3 regions of the Pseudoalteromonas sp. QJM3NY_22 genome follow, and region 3 is predicted to be linked to each of the others. Evidence: predicted binding sites of a transcription regulator. Region 3 holds the regulator's gene; each other region holds the start of a gene.

Region 1 (3,642 bases), 2.2 Mb from region 3:
TTAAACCTTTCGGTTTTCTAATAGCAAGCTTAACAATCTGCCTTTCTCCTGGTGCTAATCTAACTTGCGATGGGCTGATCCTAACCATGTTTTTAAGTGAAGATGAAATTTTTTGATCAGCCGCTAAATTAGCATATCCCCCACCAGCTAGTGCGACTTTATCTTGCCACTCCAACCTATAAGTTTTGGGTTCATTAGAGTTATTAACAACAATGACTTTAGCAACACGTTGGCGCTCATCAAAATTGATTCTTGTTGGAGAAATAAGTAAGTTTGCATAAGAATGAAAGCTAATTAAAATAAAGCTTACTAAGATAAAAAAAGTTTTTATTATTGTCATTTAATCAACATCTCTAGTTGTCTAATAATTTAGCGTCACTTCAATTGTAGTATCAAAGATGCCATCTTTATAAGTATTGCCGTCACCTGAGGTACTCAATTGCCCCCCAACTCTCAATAACGCAGTCCCTGTGGTATCGGTTGTAATGGTCGCATTGTATATGAGTTGATTTAAAATCAGTGGCGCACCACCGAAAATGTTATTTAAAGGTTGGTTGCTTACAAAGTCACTCACATTTACTTGAATACGCGCTGGATAGCCTTCGAGCAGCAACTCGGCCGCATGGCCTTTCTCAAGTAAATATATATTGTTAGTTAAGGTATTTGTATTACTAGGCAACAAAGTTATAGAGCTAACACTTTGATTATCACTTATAACAATTTTACCAAAACTCAATGGCTCAAGCGGTGTTACCTGCGCCCACAAACCTGAAGTTAAGAAAGCTGCTAGTATGAATAAAATTAATTTCATAAAATAGCCTGCTTTATAATAAAGCAGGCTTTGCTCATTAATAGTTTAATTCTAATGTGAATGAGCCACTGTAAGTGCCATCAATGTAATCACTCGTAGGAGTTGTGGCATCTGTCGTTAATGTGGCACCAACATTAAATGTCGCTTCACCATTTGAATCCACCTGAATGGTGGTTGTAGCTGCACTGTTAGGCGTCGCGCCAGTTAGCACATAATACGTTGGAGTGCCCAAAGTAAATGCTGCAGTGCCTGCAGGTGCTGCATCAGGTGAAATTGCAGTTTCTGTCGGATCTGTAATGGTTAGTGAACCGAAAGGAGATACACCTGAAACAGAAAAAGCGGCTGGTGCACCTGGTACTAAAATTGCGATTTCAGCATCTGCAATCGATGTAGAAGCCGTTGTAGGTGAGGTCGCTGGATTTGCGGCTAAAACAAGAGTAGCCGTCTCAGTTGCTGCTAAATCCGCTGAGGCACGAATTGTTCCAAAATCTAGTGCAGAATCGTTAGTCAAGGTAAAAGCATTTTGAACTGTAACACCTGCTTGAAACGAAACTGATTCAGCTGCAGCGCCGAAAGAAAGTACAGCCATTGATGCAGCTAATGCTGCTTTAGTAAATATTTTGTTCATAATTTATCCCTTAAATATATTTAATTAACCCTTAGTCAGGTTACATTAAGTATCGGCCGAGTCCATGAAATATTTAGAAAAAATACATTTTTTATTAATTATTCAAAACAAGTAAACTGTTTTTTAAAATTTAGCCTTCTTTAAAAGTGGTCAATTTACACTTATTACCTAGCCTGAAAAAAAACATGCACAACTGCGCTGCTTGCTTTTGAGTCTCAACGGGCCCAGCTAACAGATTATAAAGCGTAACTGAATTTTTAGTTTGCGCACTTATTTGATATTGCAAAATTGCACTTAATTGCGGGTATTGCTGTTGTAAACGCTGCACTTGTGCTTCAGCTATTTTAGCACTCATATACCTAGCAATTTGAACACTGTAACTTATTTTTTTCTCATCAATAATACTTTTGCTTTCTGTGAATCCTGTTGGTATTAAAGCCCTATTTTCACTTCCGTACTTTATGTGCTTAACATCATCTTTAAGTGGCTCTGGCACTGCATCAATATCGGTTTGTGCAGAAAGAGCCTGAATCAATAATAGCAGGTCTTCTTCCATACCGCTTAAGTTAGCAATTTTTTCTTTACTGTTATCCCATTGCTCTAAATAAGGTTTTATATCTGCTTCGAGCACAAACTTCTCATTAGACGTCGTAAATTGTGTTTTCTGGTTACTACAAGCAGCTAACATCAATAACAAGAGTAATATTCCGGATCTAGGTTTCAATTTTAGACATCCATAAAAAATAACTCTAATTTAAAAGCAATAATTAAGCCAAAAATTCAACTATAGTTTTATAGGTTTATCTGTGTAATTACTTACTATGCAATCGAGTTTATACAGCTTGAATACGGCGCAGTCTGCTTTTACATTTTTAAAATTTTGGTAAGAGCCTAACTTTAGCCTGTAAAACGTTTTGTTATTTATTTTTGCGGTTTCTACATTAGTCAATATTTTGTCTCTAAACAACGGAGCAGCTTTAGTATTTAGCTCTTGCCATGCTTTAGCCACACCTTGCTCTGAGTCAACCGAAGCTACCTGTAAAGCAAATACATGTTTAGGTGTATTTAATTTTACTGTTTGTTTTTTATTACTGTAGTTTTGCATAACTTGTCGCGGGCGCGATTGTGTACTGCGGGTATTGCGTGGCGAGCGGACTGACTTACTGCTATACCCTTGGTTAGACTGCGCAATAGCTTTGCTGTTTATGATATCAATATGATTTACGAGGTAAGTTATTTCTTTTTCTAACCTTAAAATTCGCTCTATGCCTTCGCGCGCTTGTTGCCACTGCGTTGCGGCATCTTTTAGCTGAGCAAGTTCAAGGGCTGTAATTGAGACGTAGTCAGGCGAGTTACTTTGAGGTTGTTCGTCAATGGTTTTTATTTCAGGCTTAACGCTGCATGCTGTACCAAATAAAAGCATTAGCAAGCTGAGTAAAAGCCCTATGTTATTTTTTTGTAACTATTCAGCCACATTTTCAATAAATATATCAGGTAACTGATTTTTGAAGAGTAACTCAAGGGCTAGGCTTGCTGATACATGCTGTTTTCTGCAAGTCGATAGGTAGCTTCTGATTAAACAAAACATCTCTGCACCTTGCATGCTTCTGAAGCACCCAGATATCTTTTGATGAACCTTGGTCATCCTAATATCATTCTCACCCTGGTTGTTGCTAAAAGGCACCGCCGTTTCCGTCATGAACCGTAAGACATCATCTTGATAACCTCTTAACCGCTCTAACAACGCTCTAGACTTTGTTCGTTTCAATCTGCCTCGCTGGCCTTTTACTCGGCTGTTTCTATCCGGTGGAGGGCATTTAATGTCACCTTGAGCCAATATTTGTTGATATTTCTCTATATAGTGAGCTTTTGTGTCTGCATCTAGCTCGGGGTTATCTATTTGATGTTTATTGATTTCAGTCAGTAGGGTTTGCAAATCCTTTGCCCATTGCATACCGTCTTGCTCCCATGCCCTTTCTAACTCTCGGATATGATGTGCATTACACAAGGCATGTTGGCACTGTGTATATTGATAATACGGTTTCCAGTGGTCGTGGCATAGTACCCCAGTAAAGTGAGGTAAAATATCGGCGTCATCCATCGCTATTTTCCCTCTTTTCTCATGCGGGTAAAAATACGTCCACCACGTCGTTGATGCACCATGAAGCCATCGTCGTTTACCACCTATATTAATCCCCGTTTC
Region 2 (3,642 bases), 2.0 Mb from region 3:
TGGCTCGTCAACCAAATTAAGTAATGGATACTTGCTACTATCAAGTGTCATGGTTTTATATATATCCTTCGCTAACATTAATTAATCCAAAGCTTTTACGAATAATTAATGTTGAGTAATAATGTCAGTGTTAATTGCAATACGTGTGAGTAATAATTAGTGGTCACGCTCAATTAGGTAATTTGCCAGCGATGCAAGAAGTGTGGTGTCTGCATCTATATTTGCCAACGCTTCATGGGCTTGTTGTATTAAGTTTTGTGCCTTTTCTTTAGCGCCTAGCATACCTAATAACGCAGGGTATGTCGCTTTATTCGCGGCAATATCGGAGCCTTGTGGTTTACCTAAAGTAACCGTATCGCCTTCAACATCTAAAATGTCGTCGTGTACTTGAAATGCAAGCCCTATAGCATACCCAAAAACGCTTAAGTTTTCTAAGGTTTGTTCATCAACATTTTCGCTGCACAGTGCACCAAGTGTAATTGCGCAATTAATAAGTGCGCCAGTTTTTAGCTTATGTATTCGCTCAAGTTCTTGTACTGTAATTATTTTATCAGTGGCTGCAATATCTAAACCTTGACCTGAAACCATTCCTTCAAGGCCTGATGCGTGGGCGAGTGCCGCTATCATTTTTACCTGTGTTTGAGCAGAGCAGTTAAAACTATGTTTAGCAATTAGTTCAAAAGCTAAAGTTTGAAGAGCATCGCCGGCTAAAATTGCTTGGGCTTCACCATAAACTATATGACAAGTTGGTCGACCACGACGCAGATCGTCGTCATCCATAGCAGGTAAGTCATCATGTACTAGCGAGTAACTGTGTATGCATTCAATAGCTGCTGCTAATATATCTAAATCTTTTTTGTCTGCCCCTAATATTTTGCCTGTTGCGTAGACTAAAAATGGGCGCAGCCTTTTTCCACCATTAAACAAACTGTAATGAGTTGCTTCTTTTATTGCTCTATCACTATCAAGTGCTTGTTCAAAATAAAGGTTTAGTGCTGATGCAACGTCTATTTGAGCACGCTCAATATGTTCTTTAATGCTCACCGCTATTCCATATCATTATCAAAGTTTGTAAGTACTGATTTATCGCCATTACCCATTAAAATAGATACCTTTTGTTCTGCTTGCTTGAGTTTACCAGATGAAGCGTTAGCTAGAGCAATACCGCGTTCAAACTGCTTCAATGACTGCTCAAGCGATAAATCACCTTGTTCCATATCACTAACAATTATTGATAATTCTTCTAGTGCTTGTTCGAAACTTAAGTTTTCAGGTTTTTTAGTCGCCATCTTATTTCAGCTTACTTGATAAATTTAGGAGCCAATTTTAGGGGGAATGCTAAACTAGGTCAAAGAATGATATGTTTTTTTCTTCTATTACGGCTAAATGTTACTTTATGTGGATTAATAAAGCCTTAATTACGGTCATACTGATATCATTTAAATGATTAATCGTTATATTAACATTGTAACTTTGTTTAAAAATAATCCTGAAATTGTTTTTTATGTTTATTTTCATATATGACTCAAGCAATTTAGCATGTTGCCGATAAGCAGTTAATAATAAAAGTTTTACAATAAGGCCTTAGTGCATGAAACCTCTGGAGGTAATGTGGATTTAGCAACCATAATAGGGATCCTTGGCGCAATTGGCTTAATTGTCATGTCCATGTTTATGAGTAGTAGTGGTGAAATGGCCATGTTTTACAATACCCCTTCAGTGGTAATTGTATTTGGTGGCTCTATATTTATAGTTTTATCTAATTACACCATGGGACAATTTTTTGGGATAGGTAAAGTTGCCGCTAAAGCTTTTATGTTTAAAATTGAATCGCCGGAAGAGTTAATTGAAAAAGCGGTTGAACTTGCAGATTCAGCTCGAAAGGGCGGTTTTCTGGCGCTTGAGGAAGCTGAAATACCAAATCAATTTATGCGTAAAGGCGTAGATATGCTAGTTGATGGTCACGATGCTGACGTTGTTAGAGCGACCTTACAAAAAGATATCACTTTAACTTCAACACGACATGAAATGGGCGCAGGCTTATTTAAAGCGATGGCTGATATTGCTCCTGCAATGGGTATGATTGGTACGCTTATTGGTTTAGTTGCTATGTTATCGAATATGGACGATCCAAAATCAATTGGTCCTTCAATGGCTGTTGCACTATTAACTACCTTATACGGTGCCTTTTTAGCAAACGTAGTGGCTATCCCTATTCAAGTTAAATTGGAACTTCGTAAAGACGAAGAGGCGATGAATCAACGTTTGATTTTAGATGCAGTTTTAGGTATCCAAGATGGTCAAAATCCAAAAGTGATTGAAGGTATTTTGAAGAACTACTTAGCTGAATCAAAACGTAAAGTTGATACTGAGGAGTAACCATGTCTGAGCAAGAGTGTAAATGTCCACCTCCTGGTTTACCTGCTTGGATGGGAACCTTTGCCGACTTAATGTCTTTACTGATGTGCTTTTTTGTACTCTTGCTTGCATTTTCTGAAATGGATGTACTTAAATTTAAACAAATAGCAGGCTCGATGAAGTTTGCTTTCGGTGTACAAAACAAAATAGAAGTAAAAGATATTCCCAAAGGTACCTCGGTTATTGCAATGGAGTTTACGCCAGGTAAACCAGAACCTACACCAATTGAAACTATTCAGCAGCAAACCGTAGAAATGACTCAGCAAATGCTTGAATTTCAAGCCGGTGATGAAAGTTCAGCTGGCGGCAGGCAAGAACAACGAGGTGATAAACGTGGTGGTGAGTCTCGGAGCACTTCGCAAGAAAAATCATCAGAGCAGGCTATTTCAGCAGCGGATCAAGAACAAACAAACGAGCTTGTTAAAAAAATCGCGCAGCAGCTTGAAAAGCAAATTATTGATGGTGCAATAGAGCTTGAGTCTTTAGGCCAGCAAATAATTATTCGCATCAGAGAAAATGGGTCTTTTCCTTCCGGTAGTGCTTTTTTGCAGCCTAAATTTAAACCCATTATTCAAGATATTGGCATATTGTTAAAAGATGTACCTGGTGAGATAACAGTATCAGGTCATACTGATGATTTTCAGGTTTCGAATGAGCTGTACATAAACAACTGGGATCTTTCTTCTAAGCGAGCTGTTGCTGTAGCAAGCGAGTTACAAAAAGTATCTGGTTTTGATAAAACGCGGATGATGGTTGTTGGGCGAGCTGAAACAAGACCACTTGTACCAAATGACACAGATGAAGACCGCCGAAGAAATCGTCGTGTCGAGATTTCTATTTTGCAAGGTAAAGCAAAAGAGTCAGCACCTATTGATGTAAGATAGTACTGCTTGGCAAAGCAGTTTTTTTAACTTAAGATAATAAATCTTAACAAATGTAATGGAGAACCCATGAATAAAAAATATAAGTATAGCGATATGCCAGGAAATGGTAGTGGCGGAGATGATAATGATGATAAAACAGATAGCCAAACTCAAGATTGGTGGAAGTTTTTCTTCTAAACAATAATAACTTTTACTTACAGGATATCAATTATGAAAAAGTTAGATAAATTTAGCTACATGCCAGGCAATGGAAATGGACAGGATGATGACACAAAACCAGATTAGGTAACTCTATGCCTACATGGTTTAATAGTAGTATGCAAATACTCGAAATTAGCTG
Region 3 (3,642 bases):
CTAACAAGTTCTATAATTCGGCGAATTACTTGACCTGTCAAATCTTGATAATCTTGGGCCATTAATATGTTAGTCATGAAGCTTTGTAACTCATCAGTTTTATGATGAGAACTGCTCATGAATTTATCAATGCTGTGGCACAGTACTTTAAATTCACCGAGTTCAATTTCACGACTCATTAGACGGTCCCATGTCGGTTTGATATGGGATATTTCATCCGCTAACTGTTGTGCTATCGGTAAACTCGCCTCAACCGCATCCATGGTTTTATTTGCAGCATTTTCTGTCATCTCAATGACATAATTAAGCCGTTTTTTAGCATCAGGTATAGCGTCGTTAGTGAGTTCTGTTAGGCGCGTGTCTAGCTCAAAGCCTTTTAAAGCTTCATGTAGTTGACGCGTCAACTTTCCCACTTCGTCAAATATTTCTGACTGCTCTTTAGATGCAGTATCTAAAATTAGTTGATCAGCTTTATCATGTTCGCCATTTTCTAAAAAAGTGACGAGCTGACGAGCTTGTTCTAAGGTTATCCGAGGCGCAGCAGGTGCTGGCATAAGCCTTTCCCCTATTATTAACCTAAGCGTTCGAACACTTTTTCTAATTTAGTTTTTAATGTGCCAGCTGTAAATGGTTTTACAATATAGCCATTAACACCAGCTTGAGCCGCTGCTATTATTTGTTCTTTTTTAGCTTCAGCTGTCACCATTAAAACAGGAAGGTGTTTTAATTTATCGTCAGCCCTTATCGCTCTCAAAAGATCAATACCTTGCATTCCTGGCATGTTCCAATCTGTTACCACAAAATCAAAAACTTGATTTTGTAACATGGGTAAGGCTGTAGAGCCGTCATCTGCTTCTTGGACGTTGGTAAAGCCTAAGTCGCGCAATAGATTTTTAATAATACGTCTCATTGTCGAAAAATCATCAACAACAAGAATTTTCATGTTTTTATCCAAAACATCCTCCAGTGAGGTCTTAACCTGTATTTACTTACTACTAGTTTATCCAGTCATTGATTTTTGCTTTTAGCTTAATCATCGCCTGACCATGTATCTGACTTACACGCGATTCACTTACATCGAGTATATGTCCAATTTCTTTTAAATTCATTTCATCGTTATAGTATAAAGAAAGTACCATCGCGTCTCGCTCTGGTAATGACTTGATAGCATGTAATAATGATTCATTAAATCGTTCATTTTTAACGTTGTTAAACGGTTTGTCTAGCGTTAAATCTTGGCCCGCCGTGGTAATAACATCTTCATCGACCCCGAGGTCTTCGATGCCTAACACTTTACTTGTGTTTACATCGTTTAAAATATGATGGTACTCATTTAACGAAATTTCAAGTTTTTCAGCAACTTCTATATCGGTTGGTTCACGATTTAAGTTACTTTCTAATCCAGCAATCGTCTCGGCTACAAGACGACTTTTTCTATGGACCGACCGAGGAGCCCAGTCACCACGGCGCATTTCATCAAGCATAGCACCGCGAATTCGTATTCCCGCGAACGTTTCAAAACTTGCGCCTTTGGTTGCATTAAAGTTTTTTGATGCTTCAATTAGGCCTATCATACCCGACTGAATTAGGTCATCGAGTTGGACACTTGGAGGCAAACGAGCAATTAAATGACATGCCACTTTTTTGACTAGCGATGCATGTTTTTCAACAATCACATTTAAATTTTGTGTTGATTGATATCCCATAGCTCTATTTACCAATGTTGTCATAATTAGCCGTTGACTAGCTTCTCAATAAAAAACTCTAAATGTCCTGAAGGTTGGTTAGGTATAGGCCATTTCACTGCTCTTGTCGCCAGTGCTTTAAAGGCAACTGAAGCAGGAGAACTAGGAAAAAGTTCTACAATCACTTTTTGACGGCGAGTTGCCTTACGCATATTTTCGTCATAAGGGATTGTTGCAACCAACTCCATTGACACATCTAAAAATCGGTCCGTTACTTTTGAAAGTTTTGCAAATAACTCATGACCTTCACGCATACTACGAACCATATTAGCTACAATTTTGAATTTATACACCCCATGCTCACGACTTAACACTTTAATAAGTGCATAAGCATCTGTGATTGAAGTCGGTTCGTCGCACACTACAACCATTACATCTTGAGCAGCGCGAGAAAAACTCAGTACCATATCTGAAATGCCAGCAGCGGTATCTACAATTAAGATATCAAATTCGGTATTTAATTCGCTAAAAGCGCGTATAAGGCCTGCATGTTCAGACGGTGATAATTCCACCATACTCTGCGAACCAGAGGTCGCTGGTACAATTTTAATTCCTGCAGGACCTTCAACTAAAATCTCATCGAGTTCACACTCACCAGAAAGTACATGTGATAAATTACGTTCAACCCGTAATCCGAGCATCACATCACAGTTTGCTAGACCTAAGTCGGCATCAAGTACTAAAACTCGATTACCTTGCTGGCCTAATGCTATTGCCGTGTTAAGTGAAACATTTGTTTTACCTACACCACCCTTGCCACCAGTAACAGCGATAACTTTTACGCCGTTGTTATTTTTTTGACTCATTTTGCGCAGGCCGCTTGCTTGATCTAATACTGTGTTAATCATACATCCCTACTGTGCTCGACGCCACTGATTGGTGTCGTGAATGTTGTGCTTTTATTCTTTTCAAATACAATTGCTCAGCTTTTTTTACTAGTTTTTCTGCATTTGCAACACGAATGTCTTCTGGAACTCGTTGACCATTAGTAAGATACCCTATTGGAAGGCGATTTTGAATCGCAATACTAATAATCTCACCTAAACTTAAAGATTCATCCAACTTGGTGAAAATACAACCACTTAACTGCACTTTTTTGAAATGTCGTACTGTTTCTTGCAAGACATTTATTTGCGCTGTTGCACTTAATACTAAATAACTACGAATATCAACACGTTGATTGCGCATAAGCGTATTCAATTGCTCTGTTAAACGTAAATCTCGTTGACTCATACCTGCTGTATCAATTAATACTAGACGTTTATTTCGTAAATGGTATAAAACTTCAGCTAATTCATTAGCATCTTTAACCTGCTTTACTCCACAACCGATAATTCGACCGTATGTTGCAAGTTGCTCATAAGCACCAATTCTGTATGTATCGGTGGTTATTAGCGCCACTTTATCTGCACCGTATTTCTGTGCGCCTAAAGCAGCCAACTTTGCAACTGTTGTCGTTTTCCCCACACCAGTAGGGCCTACCAATGCGTAAACACCACCTTGACGTAGTATTTCATTATTCGTAGTTTGCATCTGGTCTTCGACCATTGTTAACAAAGCCTTCCAACCTTGTTGGCGAGATACGTCATCAGGTACAAAACACGCCATTTGTTCTGCAACTTCTTTATCGATTCCCATACCAACTAAACGGTCAATCATACAAGCACGTGTGGGGTCACGGCGTGCCATATCTTGCTGCATTAAACCTGACACTTGGTGCTCTAGCAATTGACGAATAGCGTTCATTTCTTCACGCATTGACGTCATTTCTTCACTTTCATTATTTTTAACGTGCGCTTGAGGTGTTACAGGGCTATCTAGATCATCAAAATCACGATCTAAGTCATCAAAACCTAAACTATCAGCTTGGGTCTGTGGACGTGTTGGTGCAATATCT

Evidence for each region. Region 3 encodes FliA, which starts transcription of late flagellar genes. Its sites were predicted from a motif close to CTAAAGNTNNNNNNNNNNNNGCCGATA; they were not measured.
Region 1: a site for FliA is predicted at 1,490-1,516, ahead of AC0VZ4_RS04530 (DUF4402 domain-containing protein). Genes of this name have one in related genera too.
Region 2: a site for FliA is predicted at 1,525-1,551, ahead of pomA (flagellar motor protein PomA). Genes of this name have one in related genera too.

What each region holds. Positions count from the first base shown of each region.
Region 1 covers NZ_CM149655.1:1,018,847-1,022,488, reverse strand. Annotated here, with positions in the region: gene AC0VZ4_RS04540 (fimbrial biogenesis chaperone) at 1-340, opposite strand, end outside; gene AC0VZ4_RS04535 (DUF4402 domain-containing protein) at 362-811, opposite strand; gene AC0VZ4_RS04530 (DUF4402 domain-containing protein) at 849-1,439, opposite strand; gene AC0VZ4_RS04525 (SPOR domain-containing protein) at 1,570-2,070, opposite strand; gene AC0VZ4_RS04520 (SPOR domain-containing protein) at 2,224-2,862, opposite strand; partial or broken gene tnpC (IS66 family transposase) at 2,902-3,642, opposite strand, start outside.
Region 2 covers NZ_CM149655.1:842,642-846,283, forward strand. Annotated here, with positions in the region: gene dxs (1-deoxy-D-xylulose-5-phosphate synthase) at 1-51, opposite strand, end outside; gene ispA ((2E,6E)-farnesyl diphosphate synthase) at 157-1,044, opposite strand; gene AC0VZ4_RS03750 (exodeoxyribonuclease VII small subunit) at 1,047-1,289, opposite strand; gene pomA (flagellar motor protein PomA) at 1,612-2,379, shown strand; gene AC0VZ4_RS03760 (flagellar motor protein MotB) at 2,382-3,302, shown strand; gene AC0VZ4_RS03765 (hypothetical protein) at 3,596-3,642, shown strand, end outside.
Region 3 covers NZ_CM149655.1:3,256,873-3,260,514, forward strand. Annotated here, with positions in the region: gene AC0VZ4_RS14935 (protein phosphatase CheZ) at 1-554, opposite strand, end outside; gene cheY (chemotaxis response regulator CheY) at 572-955, opposite strand; gene AC0VZ4_RS14945 (RNA polymerase sigma factor FliA) at 996-1,706, opposite strand; gene AC0VZ4_RS14950 (MinD/ParA family ATP-binding protein) at 1,733-2,593, opposite strand; gene flhF (flagellar biosynthesis protein FlhF) at 2,586-3,642, opposite strand, start outside.